One region of the Companilactobacillus sp. HBUAS56275 genome, then DNA from elsewhere that is predicted to be linked to it. Evidence: predicted binding sites of a transcription regulator. Region 1 holds the regulator's gene; each other region holds the start of a gene.
What was found. The regulator HrcA, encoded in region 1, represses chaperone genes, less so after heat shock. The targets are predictions, from matches to a motif close to TTAGCACTCNNNNNNNNNGAGTGCTAA.
Positions count from the first base shown of each region.

Region 1 (7,783 bases):
CATGCCTATACCTCGACTCAAATGATCCTCGATGGACCAGTTCGTGGGGATAACCTAAGGGCTGCTAGAACCGCTGCCGTCAACATCATCCCTCATTCATCAGGTGCTGCTAAAGCTATCGGTCTAGTTATTCCCGAATTAAATGGCAAGTTAAAGGGACATGCTCAAAGAGTACCAGTCATCGATGGTTCTTTAACTGAATTGGTTACCGTTTTGGACAAAGATGTTACCGTTGAAGAAATCAATAAGTCCATGCAACATCATACTCAAAACAATCCATCCTTTGGCTACGATGATAGAGAAATCGTATCTAGCGACATTATCAATTCTACCTATGGTTCCGTCTTCGACCCTACTCAAACAGAAGTAACTCAAGTCGGTGACCTAAATCTAGTAAAAACAGTTGCTTGGTACGACAATGAATACAGCTTTACCTGCCAAATGATTCGTCTTCTTAACAAGTTTGCTCAAATTTAAAACATAAAAAATAAGAACTTACAAATTCAAAATTGAATTGTAAGTTCTTATTTTTATTCGCCTTTAAAAGCGTCTCTTACTTTATTGAAAAAGTTACTATCTTTTTCTTTAACCTTATCGCCACCAGCTTCAGCAAATTGTTTCAAAGCATTACGCTGCTCACTAGATAGCTTACGAGGTGTAACAATATTGACTGTTACCTTTTCATCACCGATACTCTTGCTGTTTAGAACCGGAGCACCTTTTCCACGTAATCTAAATGTTGTTCCTGTTTGAGTACCACTTGGGATATTCAACTCTACAGGTCCATGAACGGTATTAACTTTAATACTGTCACCCAATGTCGCTTGTGGGAAACTGATATTTACTGATGCATAAATCGTTGAGCCATCACGTCTAAATTCTTTGCTTGGAGCAACGTGGAAGACAATATACAAATCACCGTAAGGTCCACCGTTAGTTCCGGCTTCACCTTGACCATCTAAACGCATCTGTTGTCCATCTTCAACACCTGCTGGAACAGTAACTTTAAGTTCATGCTTTTCATTTACCTTACCTGAGCCATGGCAAATATTGCACTTCTCTTTAATTTCCTTACCAGTACCATTGCAGACATCACAAACAACTCTTGTACGCATACGGCCAAGTGGAGTTTGACGATCTACTTCTACATAACCTGAACCATGACACTTGGAACATGTTTCTGGATGTGTACCAGGCTTAGCACCTGAACCACCACAAGTTGAACATTCCTCTTCACGGTTATAAGAAATGTTAGTCTTCTTACCGAAAACTCCCTCTTCAAAAGTCAAATCCATGCGATATTGTAAGTCGGAACCTTGTCTTGGGGCATTAGGATTTTGACGAGCAGAACCGCCGCCACCAAAGAATTGACTAAAGATATCTTCAAAGCCACCGAACTGATCACCAGCACCGGCACCACCGAAGCCGCCAAATCCACCTTGGCCACCATTCATACCGGCAGAACCATATTGATCATATTGAGCACGCTTTTGTGGATCTTTTAATATTTCATAAGCGGCATTAACTTCCTTAAACTTATCTTCAGCATCAGGTGCTTTATTCAAATCAGGATGATACTTTTTTGAAAGTTTACGAAATGCTTTTCTTATATCGTCATCAGAAGCGTTTTTATCAACGCCTAGTACGTCATATGGATTTCTATCTGCCATTAAATCACCTTTGCATGACAGGACAATTAAGTCCTATTCCTTTTTAACGCTCAAAAGAGCAGTTATGTTCTTACTATACCATAATTGGTTTTAGTAATTAACCGACTGCTCTTTATCACAATTATTATTTCTTATCTTTATCAGGATCTACTTCTGAAAAGTCGCCATCAACTGTATTGTCATCGCCTGACTTCTTATCATCAGCTGAACCTGCACCAGTAGCACCGTCGCCACCAGCTTGTTGTTGTGCTTGTTGAGCTTGTTGATAAAGTTTTACAGAAAGATCTTGCACGATCTTGTTCAAATCGTCACGCTTCTTCTTCATGTCTTCAAGGTCACCTGAGTCTTGAGCTTTCTTCAAAGCATCACGAGCATCTTGGGCTTTCTTGATTTCATCGTCAGAAACTTTGCCTTTAACGTCTTTTAGAGTCTTGTCTGTTGCAAACAATGTTTGTTCAACGTCGTTCTTAACATCGACTTCTTCCTTACGCTTGTTATCTTCCTCTTCGTGTTCCTTAGCTTCCTTCATCATCTTATCAATTTCTTCATCGCTCAAACCTGATGAACTCTTGATAGTGATCTTTTGTTCCTTATTTGTTCCCATATCTTTAGCAGAAACATTTACGATACCATTCTTATCAATATCGAATGTAACTTGGATTTGAGGTACACCACGAGGTGCAGCAGGAATATCTGTTAGTTGGAAACGACCTAAGGTCTTATTGTCAGCAGCCATTGGACGTTCACCTTGTAGTACGTGAATATCAACAGCACTTTGGTTATCAGCAGCAGTTGAGAATACTTGTGACTTGCTTGTTGGGATAGTTGTATTTCTATCGATCAACTTAGTGAAGACACCACCCATTGTTTCGATACCAAGTGATAGAGGTGTAACATCAAGTAAAACAACATCCTTAACATCACCAGAGATAACACCACCTTGAATAGCAGCACCAAGGGCAACGGCTTCATCAGGGTTGATTGAGTGATCTGGTGTTTTGCCAGTCCACTTAGCAACAGCATCTTGAACAGCAGGGATACGTGTTGAACCACCATTTAAGATAACCTTATCGATATCACTGTTTGTCAAGTTAGCATCCTTCAATGCATTATCAACAGGGATCTTTGTTCTTTCAACTAAGTCAGCTGTTAATTCATCAAACTTAGCACGTGTCAATGTTTCTTCCAAGTGAAGTGGGCCATTAGCACCTGATGAAATAAATGGAAGACTGATTGATGTTTGAGCAACACCTGATAAGTCCTTCTTAGCTTTTTCAGCGGCATCCTTTAATCTTTGAAGAGCCATCTTGTCTTGACTTAAATCAACGCCATTCTTAGCCTTGAATTGTTCAACTAACCAGTCGATGATCTTTTGGTCAAAGTCATCACCACCAAGACGTGTATCACCATTTGTTGAAAGTACTTCGAAGACACCATCACCTAATTGAAGGATAGAAACATCGAATGTACCACCACCAAGGTCATAAACAAGAACTTTTTCGTCACCCTTGTCATTATCTAGACCATAAGCAAGTGCTGAAGCTGTTGGTTCGTTAACAATACGTTGAACGTTCAAGCCAGCAATCTTACCAGCATCCTTAGTAGCTTGTCTTTGTGAGTCATTGAAGTATGCAGGAACTGTGATAACAGCATCTGTAACATCTTCACCTAAGTAGTCTTCAGAGAATTTCTTGATGTGTTGTAAAATGAAAGCTGAAATTTCTTGTGGTGTGTATGACTTGCCGGCTACAGTAACTTTGTAACCTGCTTCACCCATGTGACGCTTGATTGATGAAACTGTATCTGGGTTAGTGATTGCTTGACGCTTTGCAACTTCACCGACTTGGATTTCACCATCTTTGAATGCAACGACTGAAGGAGTAGTTCTTGCACCTTCTGGGTTTGTAATAATCTTTGGAGAGCCACCTTCAAGAACGGCTACAGCAGAGTTTGTAGTACCTAAATCAATACCAATAACTTTTGACATAAACCTTAACCTCTTTTAATTTCTTTATTTAATTACTTACTATTGAGCGACAACGACCATTGCTGGACGAAGCACACGATCTTCTAACTTATAACCCTTTTGTAAAACTTGAACGACTGTATCCTTCTTATGCTTATCATCAGCAGGAACAGTTTGAACAGCTTGACTATTTGCTGGATCGAATTTCTCACCAGCATTGTCAATAACAGTCACATGGTTATCCTCAAGGGCCTTAGCCATATGCTGTTGAACCATCTCAATACCCTTTTTGAGTTGTTTTGATGCATCATCGTCAGCATCAACTGCAAGAGCACGTTCAAGATTATCAATCACGGGAAGAATCTCAGTTGCTAATTTTTGACCATCATATTTAAGAATTCCTGCAACTTCTTTACTATGACGTTTGTTCATATTTTGAAGTTCAGCTTGAGTTCTTAAAAGATTGTCTGACAACTCATCATTCTTGGCTTTAAGATCTTTGATTTCTTGATCTTTGGGATCAATCTTAGCATCCTTTTTAGCTGACTCTTTATCGTCAGTTTTCTTATCAGTCTTTTGAGCTGCCTCTTTAGCAGTCTTCAAATCTTGATCTTTTTCCTTATCTGCCATTACTTCCTCCTAAATTTCAAGAATCATCATACCTTGAATAATAATCAATTAATCTTTTGGCCAATTCAACTCTGAATTCACCAAGTAAACCTATCAACTGTGAATAATGCATTGTTGTTGGTCCTAATAAAGCAATAACACCTTTACCATGATGACCAACATCATAATTAGCAGTGATAATACTGTAATTCTTTAACGCATCACTCCCAAGCTCACTTCCCAGACGAACTTTAATACTGTCATCAGAAATGCTTGGATCAATTAATTTTCTTAAATCAGTACTCTGATTGATGATTGAGAACAACGACTGAACTTGCGATAAATCATCGTTATTAGCGTAATTTAACAAATTCAATTGTCCATCAACATAATACTTTTCAGCACCAGCTTTTCTAAAGAGCTGATCCATCATATCCAACAGACCATCTGTTGAATACATATATTCTGAAAGAATTGCTGGAACATCGGTATGTAACATTTGAATAACCTTAGGTAAAGGTTGTCCAACTAATTTATCATTCACAATATTCACAATTTTTTCAATTAATGAAGTATCAAAATCATCATCGATTGTATAAATATTATTCTCAACATTATTATCACTTGTGACAATGATTGCCATAAGTTGATGTGGATTCAAAGGAACGATTCTAAAGCCCGTTAAAAGGACTGAACTGCTCTCTGGTCCTAATGTGATAGCTGTATAACTAGTTAAATGAGATAAAATCTTGGCAGATTGTTCGATAATATCATCAATTTGATGATATGTTTTACCAAAGTCATCGTCAATTCTCTGTGCAATATCTTGCGGTACACTAGTTGGCTGTACCAAATGATCCAGATAATAACGATATCCCATCGCTGAAGGAATCCTACCTGAGGAAAGGTGAGTTTTCTCGAGGTAACCCACTTCTTCAAGCACTGCCATTTCATTTCTGATTGTCGCAGAACTTACATGAAAAGGTAATTCATTCATCAATGTCTTCGAACCAACCGGCTGGCCGGTATCTGTAAATATGCGCACGACTTCTCTCAAGATAGCATCTTGACGTTGTGATAGCATTATACCGTCCTCCTTTTTAGCACTATTCATACCTGAGTGCTAACAATGTAAAATATAACAATCTATCCCTTTAGTGTCAAGTATGCATACTTAATTTTTAAAATTATTTGCTGAAAAAATAAGCAGCACCTACTTTGGAGTCCAAATCCCTAAGGAATTAAATTCTTCATGTAGATGTTGCTTATCATTCTCATTTCTTTTGTAAAGCTGCAATGGAATTAATCTTATCAAGCTTCAATTGTTCAACCAAGCCTTTTGCCCCGTCGAACTTAACTTCTCCACGTAAATACTTGACCCACTCTAAAGCTACATGTTCACCATAAATATCGGCATCAAAATCGAAAATATTGGTTTCAATTGTGACACCTGTATTTTCTTTAAATGTGACGTTGTAGCCAACCGAAGTCATGGAATCATACCAAGTATCGCCAACTTGAATTCTCGTCGCATAAACTCCAATTGAAGGAATTACCTGATCTCCTTTGGTTGCCAAATTGGCAGTGGGGTAGCCCAAGGTTCGACCGCGCTGAAGTCCATGAACGATTGTTCCCTGATTTTGATAAGTGTAGCCCAAAAATTTATTAGCCTCTTCTACTTTGTCAGTAGCAATAAATTTCTTTATAGCACTGGAGCCAATTTTTCGATCATCAATAACTTGTTCCGGAACCGTTATAATCTCAAACCTATCCCGTGAATACTGCGACAAAGTTTGCATGTTAGCAATATCTTTTTTACCGTAAGTATAATCAAAACCAGCCACTACGAACTTAGCTCTCAAATTGATCATATATTGATCAACAAACTCTTGCGGCTTCAATTGCGCAAACTCTTGTCCAAACTCTACAAAGTAAAGTCGATCTACTCCGAGTTTTTCCACCAATTCAGCCTTTCGATCCATAGTTGAAAGATATTTATAATTTTTTTCATGTTGATATACCGTTCTAGGAGAACGATCAAAGGTCAGCAAAACTGATTGTAGACCATGTCTTCTAGCAAGCTCCACCCCTGTTTTGATAACTTTTTGATGACCAAGATGTACTCCGTCAAAAAAGCCCATGATCAAAACTGTATCCTCAGTAGGAAGCTGCTGCACTAGAAGTGGATGTTTAACTTTAGTAATCTGCATTTTCAATCTCTTCTACTTATTATTTAGTAACATTAAATCTGGAATCCACATATCCCTTACTTTATCATACTTGTAAAGTGCCTTAGTCACGCCAGCTCTTTGCACACGTAATTGATCTTCCTTATCAGAATCAATTTCCGGTTCCAAAAAACCACCATGTGAAACCCGTACTTCCCATTCCTCATCAGTTAATTCGTGTTTTGGAACATTACTTAAGACTTCATCAATTGATTTCAAAAAGCTTGTATCATTCTTATCAAGCATCTCTTCAATTTGTCCCAGAGTAAAAGTTTCATCAATTGAAAAGCCAGCACTCTTCACACGTGTCAATTGTGACATGAATGCAGGATAACCTAAGATTTTACCAAACTCCACTGCTAAAGTTCTAACATAAGTTCCTTTAGAACACTTAACGTGGAATTTGAGTGTCTGGTAACCTGTCTTCTCGTCAAAAACAGGATCACCCATGATATAAAAATCATAGATGTGAATTTGGCGTTTAGGACGTTCAACTTCAATGCCCGCACGAGCGTATTCGTACAGCTTTTTACCATTGACCTTGACCGCTGAAAACATTGGAGGAATTTGAGTCAAATCACCTGTCATTTGTTGAAAAACTTGATTCAAATCTTCAACAGCAATCGGCTGACTCAATTTCTTTTCTTCAACAGTATCCCCTTCACGGTCCTCAGTTGTAGTTGATCTACCTAATGTGATCTCACCCTCATACTCTTTAGGAGAGCCTGTAAGAGTGTTTACTAGCTTAGTAGCCTGTCCCACACAGATAGGTAAAACTCCGTCTACTAGTGGATCTAATGTCCCTGTGTGACCAATTTTTTTAGTATGCAATACTTTTCTTAATTTATAAACATAATCTGAACTAGTTTGTCCAATTTCTTTATTTAATGGAATTACTCCGTCCATAATAATCTCCGTATCTAAAATGTCATTAACAATGATTTTACTAGTATTTTTATAGAATGAAAAGAAGTTGTAAAAAAGTGTGGGAGTTAAACTAAGGTAAATACTAACAAATTAAGTGTTATGTTGCCGTCGGTAGTAGAAAATCTGTGGGCCACTGGAACGTGGTGGACACGACTTAGAGCTAATAATTCCGCACTTTGTGCGTAATCATGGATCTCTAAGCTCGGTCTTCTACTAACCTTGCTTCGCAAGCTAAGTAGAATCTCACCACTGAGGGCCCACAGATTTTTTACTACCGACTAGACACTCGTTTCTAATATTATCGAAAAAAATACAGCAGTTAGATATCATCTAATCTTACATGGTTAAAATATAAACTTTTAAATTCTAAACCAAAAACAGAC
Region 1 covers NZ_JAYKKK010000001.1:576,084-583,866, forward strand. Annotated here, with positions in the region: gene gap (type I glyceraldehyde-3-phosphate dehydrogenase) at 1-477, shown strand, start outside; gene dnaJ (molecular chaperone DnaJ) at 531-1,670, opposite strand; gene dnaK (molecular chaperone DnaK) at 1,795-3,657, opposite strand; gene grpE (nucleotide exchange factor GrpE) at 3,697-4,266, opposite strand; gene hrcA (heat-inducible transcriptional repressor HrcA) at 4,283-5,329, opposite strand; gene ribF (riboflavin biosynthesis protein RibF) at 5,520-6,455, opposite strand; gene truB (tRNA pseudouridine(55) synthase TruB) at 6,468-7,379, opposite strand.

Region 2 (7,783 bases), on a different contig from region 1:
AACAAAACGATTAGCGTCGCAGAAATGTTGATTCCGCCACCTTCCATGGGACCTGCTGACAAGAACTTTGGTAGATGTACTCCAAAAGCTCCCAAAATATTGTTGTTAAAGTAGGATGCAAAACCAACTGCTTCTGCGGAAACAGTTAAGAAGTATTCCAAAATTAAAGCCCAACCTAGAATCCAGCCGACTATTTCACCGTAAATGATACAACCGAATGAATAAGCCGAACCTGCGACAGGCATTGCCGAAGAAAACTCCGCATAAGCCATGCCGACTAATCCGGAAACTAACGCTGCAATCAAGAAGGCAATTGCTACTGCTGGACCAGCATGTAACGCCGCTTCATGTCCTGGTAAGATGAAAATACCAGTTCCGATTACAGCTCCAATCCCAAGTGACAAGAGATCTCTTGCACCTAAACTTCTTGTTAGTCTCGAATCCGCTTTGATATATGTGTCGACGGATTCTTTTTTAAAGACATTCTTCATAAATATCGCTCCTTAAATTACCTAAAATAGAACAGTAATTTACATTAAGCCTAAATTTTACTACAATTTTTTTCATAAAAAAAGATTATTTGTATACTAATCCTATACACAAGTATAGTTGTCGCTTACACATAAAAATAATGATTAGCCAAACAAAAAAATGTAGGAAAACATCAAGTAATAGATGTCCCTCCTACATTTTTGCTATCAATCTTTGCCGTCAATACGATATTTTGTTGGTGCATAGCCGGTATACTTTTTAAAGGTCTGACTAAAATAACTCAATCTCGTAAAACCGAGTGCATCTGAAATTTCATTAATGCTATCATCTGACTCTTTTAGTAGAATCATCGCTTTTTGAATCTTCCGAGCATTTAAATATACTGAAAAACTCAAACCTGTTTCCCTCTTAAACAGTTTGCTGAAATAATAATCTGACAAATAGACTTTTCCTGCGACCTGATCCAGTGTCAGGCGCTTATCTAAATTATTATCAATAAATTCAATTGCAGAAATGATTGATTCGTTTGAAGTCGACAAGTGTCTGATTCTTTTCAATGCGCCACTCTCATCATTATCAAGATCATCAATGGCCTCATCGACATCCAACGAATATTTAATGATAAAATCATCAATACCTCTCTCTTTGATGATCAATTTAGAAACGTTTTCGAATAAGTATCGTAAGTACTCAGCCTGTTGCCTCAGCTTTTGCATTACCACGATATTACTCGGATCAGAGTTAATTGTATCCCGAGCAACTCCAATCTTGCCTATCCGTTGGTTGATCACAGCTATTCGTAATGGGGCATCGGCGTACTCCATATCATACTTATATTTATTGACACTCAACTTTGACAAATCTTTTATTTTATTCGCCTTCGTCAGTTCACTCTTTTTTGTTAGCTTACCAAAAATTCCAGCCTGTAAATGATCCTCATTGTTCAACACAAAAATAGCTATATCATTAGTCTGTGCATATGATTGCAACAGATGGATCAATAACTTATCACTACTAGATAATAAAGACTGCAAATCAAATTCTTCCATAATTGTTAGCCAACCAATCTACAATATTTAAATATTTGAATTTAGATATTCCATTAGCACTACAGCGTCATTATGTTCTTCATCTTTTGCACTATATAATATCAGTACATCCTGTGTCTGAAGAGCCTCTTTTAAGGCCTTTAAAAAATCTTTTGTATATGGATTATTGTTAATCTCATCCAAATATTTATTTTTGAACTCTAAATATTTTTCTGGATCATGTCCAAACCATTTACGCAATTCTGCTGATGGGGCTATCTCTTTTGCCCATAAATCAAGGTTTGCACGTACTTTAGACATGCCACGTGGCCAAAGTCGATCTACCAAAACCCGATACCCTGCTGGTAGGTCCTTGTCGTAAATACGTTTCATAACTAATTTAGTCATTTTAACATCCTCTTCTTTACCAAGTTAATTGTATCACATAATATACGGTTACATTTTACTTACTTTTTGCCAAAATTAGCACTCGACAATTAAGAGTGCTAAATTCTTGAACTTCCAAAATTCAGGTTCTATACTGTATTTGTAATGAAGGGAAAGGAAGTAACGAGATATGGCAAATGAAATTATGGATCGTAACGATTTAATGAGAAACTGGTTCAATGGTGACTCTTGGATGAATAATTTTCCATCTATATTTGACAATAATTTCCCAGAAGATTCAACATTAAAAACAGATATTACAGAAAATAATCAAAATTATGAAGTACACGTTGATCTTCCAGCAGTTGATAAGAAAGACATTGATATCACTTACAATGACAATGTTCTAACAATCAGTGGTCACCGTGACAGTTTCACCGATCATAATGATAAAGATGGCGACGTGATCATGTCTGAGCGTTCAAGCGGCCGTTTCATGAGACAATACAGATTGCCACAAGTTGACCAAGATAATATCAAAGCTACATATGACAAAGGTGTTTTGGAAATTACCCTTCCAAAGGTAAATAAGGAAGTTGACTCCGAACATCACATCGAAATCGACTAAAGTTTTAAGCTTATTTTTTTGAAATTCAATTAGCACTCCATCATATCGAGTGCCAACAAGTGAATTATTTAATTAAAAAGGAAGTAAGTATTTATGGTAAATGAAATTACAAATCGTAACAATTTAATGAGAGACTTTTTCAATGGAGACAAATGGATGAACAGTTTTCCATCATTATTTGAAGACAATGCTCTTGAAGGTTCAAATTTGAAGACTGATATCAAGGAAACAGACAAGGATTATCAAGTACATATTGATATGCCTGCCTTTGATAAGAAGAACATTGATATTAATTATCAAGATGATGTTTTGACAGTCAGTGGACACCGTGACAGTTTCAATGATCATAATGATAAGAACGGCGATATGATCATGTCCGAACGTTCAAGTGGTCGTTTCATGAGACAATACCATTTGCCAGCAGCTGAGGTTGAGAATATCAAAGCCAACTACGATAATGGTGTCTTGAAAGTTATCCTCCCTAAGTTAGAAGAGAAATCTAACTCAGAGCACCATATTGATATTGAGTAGGTTTTGATGGTTAAGACAGGGGATAGATTATGATCCCGTCTTCCACAAGAATTGGGAATGCATTGGAACGCCATGGGCACGATTTGGAACTAATTATTTTTCACTTCGTGCAAAATAATGGATTTCCAAAGTCGGCCTTATTGTAACCGGCAAAGCCGGTAACAATAATTTCATGGCTGAATGCATTCCCAATTCTTGCTCCAGACTAAATTTCATTTCAATTTTTTGATTGATAAAATAGTTTGATTTCAAAAGGACATTCACAGACTGTAAATGTCCTTTTTATGGTTAATAGATACAGCATCAATTTCCAAGAATCAAATTAAGAAACAAATCTAGTCGTCCGAAAAATCTGTGTGGGCCCTCAGTGGCGAAATTCTACTTAGCTTGCGAAGCAAGGTTAGTAGAAGACCGGACTTGGAGATCCATAATTTTGCGCGAAGTGCAAAATTATTAGCTTCAAGCCGCGTCCGCCACGTTCCAGCGGCCCACACAGATTTTTCGGACGACGGCATCCACCACATTCACTATCCTAAAATAGGAATTTTTATACAAATTCACAAAATCTTCACATTTTATAAATATTTAATTCATAAAGGTTGAGTATTATATAAATTGTAGATGAGAGATATAAGTAATCCCTTTTCTCACCCCCCTATAACATATATATATTTAATCCCCTAAATAAAAAGTACCTTTCCCCGAGGTACTTTTTTTATTGTCTTTTACGTATCAGTTGGTAGTAGTTGGACGTAAAATACGATATACTATTCCTTGCAGAGTAGTTTTTTCTGCTCTCATGGGATGTAACTTTAAGAGTTACAAAAGGACAAAGAATTTATAAAAATATAAAAAGACTTATCAATAATGGGCTATCCAAAACGTTTTATGATTTACGAACAACTATAAATTTCTGATAAGCCAACATATAAACTGTAGACAAGAGCGTATACTCTTCTCTCATCTCCCCCCTATAAACAATATTTAATCCCCTAGAAAAACACCCTTTCCAAAAAAAGGGTGTTTTTTATTTTTACTTATTTTTTTCTAATAATGAACCTCGAAGAATAAATTCGGAAGGAATCAATTTCTTCACTACCTCTTTTTCAAAAATGGACCAAAAAGCATACTCACCAATCTCACTTAATTTATGATCAATCGTTGAAAAGTTCATCAAGTAACTATAATCCAAATTCTCTTGTCCAATAACGGGAATATCTATTTTTAATTTATTCAATTGATAAATAATTCCAGCCGCAACTTGATCGCCATTGGCAAGAATAGCATCTAAATCTGAATTATTTGTCGTCAATTCCTTGGCTGCTCTAATTCCGTCTTTGAAAAACTGCATATTCCTCACTAGCAATTTTTCTGGACAATCTTTGCCAAATACTTTTTGGTAGGAAGCTACAGTTAATTTAGCACTGCGGCTTGTTTGTTCGTTACGGCTGATTGTAACGCCTATATGTTGAAAATTTAATTTCTTCAATAATTTGAATCCATCAACATACGATTTTTCTCGGTCAGTGTAGGCACACGATATTGAATATTCTAATGTATCTTCACAACATGTGATTGAACCGTACTTTTGATACTCAGCTATTTTTTCAAATGAAATTGCTCGGGAAGTAAAAATCAAGCCATCAAATGCTTGATGTTTCAACATCTCTAAATATTTAATTTCACTTTTAACGTTATAATGCGATGGTAGTAACGTCACTTGATAGTCCTCTTTGAAGGCGGCCTGAGTGATTGCTGAAACTAACTTCTGGAAATATGGGTGATTACTGTATGGCATAACGACGCCAATACGGTAAGTTTTACCAGTACTTAGGGCTCTGGCAATGTCATTGGGATGATAATTCAGTTCCTTCATGGCCTTGAGGATCTCGTTTTTGGTATCTGTGGCAACGTAACTTTGGTTATTAATAACTCGTGAAACTGTTGAAACTGAATGACCAGATAGTTTGGCGACATCTCTGATATTTGACATTTTACGCACCCCTTTTTGATTGTTAGCTTGCTACAGCACTAATAATTCTATAATTCTAAAAAAGTAGAACTTCACAAATTCTTCACATTTTCAATATAATTGGTTCACACTTATTGGTTATAGTATTACTTGTAGATGAGAGATATCTCATCTCATCCCCCCTATAACATATATATTTAATCCCCTAAAAAATAAAAGAACACCTTCCCCGGGTGTTCTTTTTGTTTTGTCTAAATACTCTTAATTGCTGAATGAATAGCTGCTGCTTTCATCATTAAATCGGTAACTTCAATGTCTTTGAATCCAGCATCCTGCATCATCTGGCACAATTGTTTGATACTGACAAAACGATTAACTGAATCATCCAAGTATTGATAATCAGATTTATTCTTAGCAAAAACTTTGCCCATGATAGGCATTAATTTATTAAAATACAATTTCCAACCAATTTTGACGATAGGTGTTTCCACTTTAAAGGCTTCCAAACAAATCAACTGTCCACCAGGTTTCAAAACCCGATAGATTTCGCGCAATACCCTATTGGCATCTGGAACATTTCGTAAACCGAAACCAATCGTAACAGCATCAAAACTGTTATCGGCAAAATTTAATTGCATGGCATCACCAGTTTCCAAGATGACATTAGTTAGTTTGGAGTTAGCAACTTTTTGTTGTGCCAATTTGAGCATCTCTTGACTGAAGTCGACACCCACAATTTGTGCATGACTAAATCTTTGACCCAACATAATGGACCAATCGGCTGTCCCACAACAAAGATCTAAAATCTTTTGGGGACGGTTAACGATTTTAATAGTTGCTTTCTTACGCCACTTTTGATGAGTTCCTAAACTCATAATGGAATTTAATTTATCATAGTTTCCCGCAATATTATTAAAAGTCTTCTGAACATCCTTTTCGGGAACTTTATTAGTCAGACTCATAGTCTTACCTCTAGTCGATATTATTTAAACGTCCATAATACATGAGATATTTCTTGCCGCTAGCAGAAACCATATACTTCGATACACCACCATTGTTAGGTTGAATGATACTTGAAATATCTTCTGCGCCAGTTGTAACTTTGACAAATGCACGACTAACAAATCCGTGGCAAACTACCAAAATTTTCTCGTCACCTTTTTTAGCCATATCATTCATGAAATCTTCGACACGTTTATAGACGTCAGCGTACTCTTCACCGTTGACCGCATATTTAGTGTAATTTGGTAGTAAATATTTATTTTCGTCGAAAGCATCAGGATGTTCAACGATCAATTCTTCCTCTTTTAAGCCATCCCATGAACCATAGTCAGCTTCAACTAGGCGTTTGTCCTGTTGAATTTCGTGAGCTCCTTGATTTAAAATTTCAGCTGTTTGCAATGCACGCTTCATTGGACTTGCATAAACTTCATCAAAATCAGTGATATCAATATGTTTTTCTAATTCCTCAATTTGCTTGATACCTTTGGCATTTAGGGGCTTGTCAGTAGACATTCCGTTGATTCGAGCTTCAAAGTTAGTGTCCGTTTCACCATGTCTTACAATATATAATTCAACCATAAAAATCTCCTCTTTGTTACCGCTTAAATTCTCCTTTTAGTATTTCATTATTGACTTTACAATGCAACTCAATTATATTAAGTGTAATTAAATAAATGATCCTTTAAATTTTGGTCCCGTGAGGCTAATAAGGAAACACGTTCAGTCTTTTATTTCGCATACACGGGGTAAAGGACTATTTTTTTGCAAAAAAAATATTAAGGGGATGTTTTTTTGAGTAAAGACGAAGAACAATATCGTAATCCAGACGCCGTTTTGGATGTCTATGAAAAGCCACCATTAAGCAGTTGGGCTTTCTTATCATTACAGCACTTATTCTCAATGTTTGGTGCCACTGTCCTAGTGCCTTTATTGGTAGGCTTGGATCCAAGTATTGCCTTATTCAGTTCCGGTGTCGGAACTTTGCTTCACATTTTGATCACACACAGAAAAATTCCAGCTTATATGAGTTCTAGTTTTTCTTTCATTGTTCCAATGGTTTCGCTGATGAAAACGGTCGGTTATCCAGGTGTCGCTCAAGGTACCATTGCCGTTGGTTGTGTATACTTGATTGTTTCTATTATCGTTGGTTTTGCCGGTTCTGACTGGATCGATAAAGCTTTACCACCTATCGTTGTTGGACCTATTATCGTTGTTATTGGTATGTCTGTTGCCGGAAGTGCCGCTGACAATGCCATGATGAATGGTTCACATTATGACTTGAAGTATTTTGGAATCGCTATGTTCACTCTATTTCTAACTGTGCTTTTAAACATGTATCTTCGCGGTTTCTGGAGTAACATTGCTATTCTTCTAGGTATCGTCGGAGGCTACATTCTCTCCGTCTTCTGCGGTATCGTTGATTTTTCTAAGGTTGCTACAACGCCTTGGTTCAAACTACCAGCTTTTGATATTATGTTTGCTAACTACATGCCTCATCAAATCTACTGGGGTGCAATTCTGAGTTTTGCCCCAATTGCCTTTGTCACGATGGCCGAACATTTGGGTCATATCATGGTGCTAGATGAATTAACTAATCGTGATTTCTTCAAAGATCCTGGCCTGCACAAAACTCTAGCTGGTGATGGTACAGCTTCAATCGTGGCTGCCTTCCTTGGTGGTCCTCCTGTCACATCATACGGTGAAAATATTGGTGTTATGGCTGTTAATAAGATTTTCAGTGTC
Region 2 covers NZ_JAYKKK010000002.1:263,981-271,763, reverse strand. Annotated here, with positions in the region: gene U8526_RS04865 (APC family permease) at 1-491, opposite strand, end outside; gene U8526_RS04860 (helix-turn-helix domain-containing protein) at 699-1,541, opposite strand; gene U8526_RS04855 (DUF488 domain-containing protein) at 1,569-1,928, opposite strand; gene U8526_RS04850 (Hsp20/alpha crystallin family protein) at 2,098-2,535, shown strand; gene U8526_RS04845 (Hsp20/alpha crystallin family protein) at 2,629-3,066, shown strand; gene U8526_RS04840 (LacI family DNA-binding transcriptional regulator) at 4,100-5,059, opposite strand; gene ubiE (bifunctional demethylmenaquinone methyltransferase/2-methoxy-6-polyprenyl-1,4-benzoquinol methylase UbiE) at 5,290-6,000, opposite strand; gene U8526_RS04830 (histidine phosphatase family protein) at 6,011-6,619, opposite strand; gene U8526_RS04825 (uracil-xanthine permease family protein) at 6,833-7,783, shown strand, end outside.
Region 2: the regulator HrcA is predicted to act here: its motif matches at 2,004-2,030, upstream of U8526_RS04850 (Hsp20/alpha crystallin family protein).

Region 3 (7,783 bases), on a different contig from region 1:
TCATTACAACCACATTATAGTTCATTTAATCACAAATAGTAACTATATTTGGAAACTTTTTAGTTCAGAATTCTATCTTAATTTTATTGATATATAGCGTTGTTTTCGTCACAATCGCTGTTATCACTGGTATATACAGCTATATTGATTAAATTATATTAATTAAAGTATTCATATTTTACGGTTATTATAAAAAGTTCATTCAATCACAAAATTCTTCAAAATGCAAAATAAAGATTTGCTTAACTTGCCGTCCTCCACAAAAATTACTTCTATTGCTTGTATGCTTTTAAATATTAGATAGTAAGACAGTAGTGAATTAAAGTTATTTCATCAATATATATTTAAACCAAATTTTTTTAGAAACGATAAATCACTAAGTATAAATTTGTGCTGAAACCAATCGGGCTTGTTGCTCCAGATTAATATTCTGCCCTGTTATTTGTATACTTTCAAATTACTAAATAGCAAAAATAACATTTACTCAAAATTTTAGATAGATTCACAGATACTACGCCCTTTCTTATGACAGAATTCATAAAAATCGTTTGATTACACGTAACTAGAACCATTTAAGCATCGCAGCTTTATTAAATAGAATCAGAAATATAGTCGGTAGAAGAAAATCTGTGGGCCCTCAGTGGTGAAGTTCTGGTTAGCTTGCGAAGCAAGGTTACCAGAAGACCGAACTTGAAGATCCATGATTTTGCACGAAGTGTAAAATTATTAGCTTCAAGTCGTGTCCACCACGTTCCAGAGGTCCACAGATTTTCTTCTACCGACGGCATCCTTCCACTACATCAAGATAACAAAAAAACAGTACCTATTCAAAATTCAAATAGATACTGTTAATTTTTAGTATTTAATTTTTAGATGAATCAAAAGATTACATCATGCCGCCCATTCCACCGGCTGCAGGGTTAGCTGCTCCAGCGGCTGCATTGTTATCCTTTGGTTCTGGCTTGTCAGCAACAACTGCTTCTGTTGTTAACAATAGTGATGCAACACTAGATGCATTTTGCAATGCTGAACGTGTTACCTTAGTTGGGTCGATGATTCCGGCGTCAACCATGTTCTCCCACTTGTTAGTTGCAGCATTGAAACCAATTTCGTTATCTTGGTTCTTAATGTGTTCAACGATAACTGAACCTTCAAAACCAGCATTTTCAGCGATTTGACGTAGTGGTTCTTCAAGAGCACGTGCAACGATATTGATACCTGTTTGTACGTCTCCTTCTTCTTTAAGAGCTGTAACCTTGCCAAGTACATTCATCAAAGCTGTACCACCACCAGCAACGTAGCCTTCTTCAACAGCGGCACGTGTGGCATTTAGAGCATCTTCGATTCTGTATTTACGTTCTTTCAATTCTGTTTCAGTAGCAGCACCAACTTTAACAACAGCAACACCACCAGCTAATTTAGCTAGACGTTCTTGTAGCTTTTCCTTGTCAAAGTCAGATGTTGATTCACTGATTTGCTTCTTGATTGTTTCAACACGTTCCTTGATGGCGTCCTTGTTACCGGCACCTTCAACGATTGTTGTGTTGTCTTTTGTAACTGTAACCTTACCAGCTTGACCTAATTGATCCATTGTTGTGTCTTTTAGTTCAAGTCCAAGGTCAGAAGTAATAACTGTACCACCAGTCAATGTAGCGATATCTTCAAGTTGAGCCTTACGACGGTCACCAAAACCAGGAGCCTTAACAGCAACAACGTTGAATGTACCACGGATCTTGTTCAAAACAAGTGTTGGTAGAGCTTCACCATCAATATCATCAGCGATGATCAATAGTGACTTACCTTGTTGAACAATCTTTTGTAGCATTGGTAGGATATCTTGAATATTTGAGATCTTCTTGTCTGTGATCAAGATGTAAGGATTGTCGAGGTCAGCTTCCATCTTGTCATTATCTGTAACCATGTATTGTGAAATGTATCCACGATCAAATTGCATACCTTCAACAACATCAAGTGTTGTATCAATACCCTTTGATTCTTCAATTGTGATAACACCATCGTTACCAACTTTTTCCATGGCATCAGCAATTAATTTACCAGTTTCTTCACTAGCTGATGAAACTGAAGCTACTTGAGCAATATCATTCTTGCCAGAAACTTTATGTGAAATCTTGTGAAGTTCATCAACAGCAGCGTTTGTAGCCTTTTCGATACCACTTCTGATACCAACAGGGTTAGCACCGGCTGTAACGTTCTTCATACCTTCTTTAACAATTGCTTGTGTCAAAACAGTAGCTGTAGTAGTACCGTCACCAGCAATGTCATTTGTCTTTGAAGCAACTTCGGAAACAAGCTTTGCACCCATGTTTTCAAAGTGATCTTCTAATTCAATACTCTTAGCAATAGTAACACCATCATTTGTGATCTCAGGTGAACCATAACTCTTTTCAAGAACAACGTTTCTACCCTTAGGTCCGATTGTTGTCTTAACTGTGTCAGCTAGTTTGTTAACACCGTCCATCATCTTTGAACGTGCATCTTCTGAAAATTTAATTTCTTTTGCCATTAATTTTCACACTCCATAATTAAATTCTTTTAGTTAAAATTTTTTAAGTTTAAAATTAATCAATAACTGCCATGATATCTTTTTCATGAAGGATTAAATATTCATTGTCTTCATACTTAACTGTTGAGCCTGAGTATTTATCAAAAAGAACTTTATCACCTTTTTTAACGTTCATAGGTAATTTCTTTCCGTCTTCAGTAACTAAACCGTCACCAACGGCAACGACATCGGCTGTTTGTGGCTTCTCCTTAGCGTTGTTTGCTAAAACAATGCCACCAACTGTCTTTTCTTCTTCTTTATCGACTGTTACAATGACTCTATCTCCAAGTGGTTTTAACAATTTAAATCCCTCCGATTATTATTTTTCTATGTTTATTTTTATCTTTAGCACTCGAACATCTCTTGTGCTAATCACAAGTTTTATATTAACATTATATTGAAAACATGCAAGTATTTACCTTTAAAAATGTAAGGAGTTTCTCATGAATTTTCCCAAAAATCAATTTTTCACCCTGTTAACATATATTCTCTTATTGTTATTGGGTAGCGTTTTAAACATGTTATCGATCACTGGTTCCATTTATTTCATCATTCTCACCTTAGGATCGCTTTTAGCTACCGGTATAATGATGTATCTGGTGAAATTAAATGGTCCCAATGAATTCGAAGAGAAAACCGATTTGAATCATAATTTGCAGTGGATTATCTTAGGAACCATCGGTGCTATCGCCCTTCAATATGGAGTCGGATTTATTGATCAGTTAATTTTCCATACTAGCACTCATTCGCAAAACACGATGCAGTTATTATTGATGGTCAAAACTTATCCATACTATTTCATCTATGTTTTGATCTGCGCACCTATCATGGAGGAAATCATCTTCAGACGTATCTTCTTCGCCAATTTGATTAAACCAACTAACATTTATATTGCTGCTATTATTTCAGCCCTATTGTTTGCCTTTATGCATCAGGATACGAGATTTATTGTTTACGTAGCAATGGGACTTTGGTTCTCATTTGTCTATTACAAATCAAAAAATATCTATGCTAGTGCCGGTAGTCATATTCTGATGAATGCTATTGTTTTAACTTTAGGAACAATGTAACTCATTTAAAATTACATCTCTGAAACCAACTAGTCGATGACTAGTTGGTTTTTTGTATCCAGTAATGTAGAAAAAAAGCGCCTAATTAGGCACTCTCTTTAAACGACTATTTTCCTTTAAAACTTTACTATAAAACTCAATATCTTCGAAAATTTCATTCAACCTAGCTTCAAAATGATCACTATTTTTGACTGGCAATAATTGACCATCTTCAGAAAAATTATCGTTTGCATTCCACAAAAGTAGCGGAGTTGGTAAAACGATCATCTTCAACATCTGCAAAATTGGCACCAACGAACTAGCCGCTAACATCCCACCGTCACTATAGTAAGAATAAGTTACGATTTGAACTGGCTTTGACTCTACTTCAGGGCCAATAAAGTCCAAGGCATTCTTCAGACCACCAGGGATTGCATGATCGTATTCTGGTGACATGATAATATATCCATCTTGCTGTTTAATGATATCTAGCCACTTAGATTCTACTTTATTTAAGCCTGACAGATTCCCCTCTAAGGGCGTTTCTTCATGATTATAAAGTGGCAATGGATAATCCTTTAAATTGATCCAAGTAAAGTGATACTCTTCTGTTTCTGATTCGGAATTTTTCAAAAAATCAAAAATCCGTTTTCCTAATGAATTACTTCTCACTGTTCCTAGAATAATACCAATATTTATAGCCATTAAATTATCTCCTATATTGTTAAAATTAATTTTTTACCATTTGTTTGATGTGTTTCTAACATCCTTTGAGCCTCACTTGCTTGAGACAGTGGCAGCGTCATAACTTCGTCTCTTAGTAACTTTCCTTTAGAAAAATTACGGTTTAAAAATTCGGCTGTCTGCGCTAATTGATACTCAGTAGCATGACTAATAACGAACCCCCGAATAGATTGAACACTCGTGTAAAATTTTTGAAAATCGATTTCTTGAGCAGATGCTTTTGGTGCCGTTATCATACCGATTTTTCCATGAAGATTTAATTTACTCAAATTAATTGGTAAGGAAATTTTCCCTGAAGTATCGACAATATTATCAAAATCATCTTCAATTTCAGCTACTGGCTGATGATAATCATAATAATGGTCAACTTGCAATTCTCTCATCAAATTGAAATTACGTTGATTACTAGTCGTTGTAGTTTGTAATCCTAAAATTTTAGCAACTTCAGTCAGCTTTTGACCAACATGACCTGCGCCACCTTCAATCAAAATATTTTGTCCGGATCGTACTTGAAGAACATCCCTCAACAAAATAACAGCCGTCGCTGCAGAATGAACTGCTGCAATCAATTGCGTTGTATCGACTCCTGTAGGGACCTTATACAGACGTTTTGCTGGAACTGCTGTGTACTCGCTACTGACACCCACACGTCCGTCGTAACCCATGCTATTGGTCCAAACAACGTCCCCAATATTAAAGCTCGTTACCTCAGATCCAATTTGACTGACAGTTCCAACGGCGTCACGTCCAATTACAAAAGGAAAAATTACATTGGCCTTAAATCCACCTGATCGTACAAAAGTATCAACAAAGTTAACTGCTATTTTTTGTACTTTGACTAAAACTTCATTTGAGTTAATTACTGGCACTGGCAATTCGCCATACTTTATTTCTGAGTACGAACCTAGATGTTCAATAAAAGCTGCCTTCATTTCAACGCTTCCTTACATAACAATATTTATATTTTATATTAAATTTATAACTATTTTATATAGAATGCAAAAAAAACAGCCTACCAAATATTTAGTAGACTGTTCTCGTGTGTTTAAATCGTTTTAACTACGCGGATTTTTTTATTCCCCACGCTTGTAGGATGCAACGTACTTTTCCCGTTTATCCTCATCAAATTCTTTTTCGCTCTTGGCAATAATAATAGTTGCTAGAGAGTTACCGACGACGTTAACGGCGGTACGTCCCATATCTACGAGACGGTCGATACCGGCAATGAAGGTCAAACCTTGCATTGGCACACCAATAGTTGATACCGTGGCTAAGAGTACAACAAACGATGCTCCCGGTACTCCGGCCATCCCCTTAGATGTTAACATCAATACCACAACAAGGGTAATTTGTTGTCCTAAACTTAAATGGATATTGTATGCCTGAGCCAAGAATAAGGCTGCTAATGACTGATAGATAGCTGATCCATCCAAATTAAAAGTATATCCTGTTGGAATGACGAATGAGACGATACCTTTAGATGCTCCGTACTTTTGCATTTTTTCAATCATCTTAGGTAAAGCTGCTTCTGAACTAGCTGTTGTAAAAGCTAACGTTACTTCATTTTCAATAATTCTGAACAATTCGTAGAAACGTACATGGAACAGATGACCCACACCTGCCATAACTACGAAAACAAAGAATGCCATAGTTGCATAGGCAATTAAAATGAACAGTGCCAATGGTTTCAAAGAGTTAAAGCCCATTTCACCAACCGTTACACCAATCAAGGCACAAACACCAATAGGAGCTAAACGCATAACCCAGTTAGTAACCTTGAACATGACATTAGCGACAGCATTCAAAGTATCAGTAATGATTTGACCTTGTTTGCCGATTGAAGCTGTTCCTAAACCAAATAGAACTGAGAAGAAGATAATTGGTAACATATCCCCTTTACCCAACGATTCGAAGATATTGGTTGGGATGATACTCATCAAGATTGACCAAATACCCGAATGTTTGGCTGTTTTAGCCGTAGCTGTATATTGACTAATATCCGAACCTTTTAGACTATGTACATCAATAAAGGTACCGGGATGTGTAACATTAGCAACGATAATACCAATAATAATCGCTAATGTTGTCATTATTTCAAAATAAATTAAAGTCTTTAATCCGATTCGACCTAATTTCTTAATATCACCCATATTGGCGATACCGACTGTCAAACAAGAGATAACAATTGGTAAAACAATCATCTGAATCATTGAGATAAACATTGTCCCAATGTTCTGCATCACTTGAATAGCAGCTTTATTCTGGTAAAAAATTTGTCCTAGAACAATTCCTAGAACCAAACCAATAATAATTTGCCAACCTAAGCTGACTCGAAAAAATCGTTGCTTTTGCACTTTAAAGTCCCCTTTGAAATCAACATAGTTTTAATTATAGAAGACTTTTTGTAAAAAATGAAATTGATAACGGTTTCAGATTAAAATATTTTTCATTCATATCATTTATACGAACAAAATTGCTAGGCTGTGCTTAAATCGTTCTTGTTTTGCTTAATTTCACCAATAAAAAAAGCAGAACATCCGGTTTTCTCAAATCGACATTCTGCATCTTTTTAGCATATCTTAATTTTTATCTAATTTTCACCTGATTCAGAAGCGATAATATCCAAATCACCAGAAAGTGTCCAAGCATCAACAGTTGCTGGAACGATCAAATGGATACCCTTTTCCAAATCATAGTCTTTTCCATCAACGGTAATCTTACCTTGACCATTGATTACAGAGATCAAAGTATACTTACCGATTTGATGATGGAGTTCAACTGGTTCTTTAATTTCCCAGTGATAAACTGAGAAGAATGGTGAAACGGGTGGTTGAACAAATGTTGTAAACTTGTTCTTGCCCTCTTCTTTTGATTCAATATTTAATTGTGGATCTTTATGAGGAACCGTAATTGTATCCTCAGATTGTTTGATGTGAAGATCACGTTTCTTACCAGTAGACTTTTCAACACGGTCATAATCATACAAACGATATGTTGTATCACTACTTTGTTGTGTCTCTAAGGCCATGATACCCTTGTTCAAAGCATGAACGGTACCACTTGGTACATAGTAAAAATCACCAGTCTTAACTGGAACCTTTCTCAATAGATGGTCCCAGTCGCCTGATTCGATCATTTCATCAAGTTCAGCTTTATTCTTGGCATTGTGACCATAAATCAAGTATGAACCTGGTTCAGCATCGATGATGTACCAGCATTCAGTCTTACCTAATTCATGTTCATGCTTTGCAGCATACTCATTATCGGGATGAACTTGAACTGATAAACTAGCTTCAGCATCCAAAATCTTTGTTAGAAGTGGGAATACTTTACCCTTAGGATTGCCAAATAATTCACTGTGATTCTTCCAAAGATCATCAACATATTGACCAGCAAATTCACCATTTTCAACTTGTGATCTACCATG
Region 3 covers NZ_JAYKKK010000006.1:83,230-91,012, reverse strand. Annotated here, with positions in the region: gene groL (chaperonin GroEL) at 887-2,524, opposite strand; gene groES (co-chaperone GroES) at 2,580-2,864, opposite strand; gene U8526_RS11515 (CPBP family intramembrane glutamic endopeptidase) at 3,007-3,633, shown strand; gene U8526_RS11510 (NADPH-dependent FMN reductase) at 3,715-4,317, opposite strand; gene U8526_RS11505 (quinone oxidoreductase family protein) at 4,329-5,288, opposite strand; gene U8526_RS11500 (cation:dicarboxylate symporter family transporter) at 5,430-6,710, opposite strand; gene manA (mannose-6-phosphate isomerase, class I) at 6,947-7,783, opposite strand, start outside.
Region 3: the regulator HrcA is predicted to act here: its motif matches at 2,909-2,935, upstream of groES (co-chaperone GroES).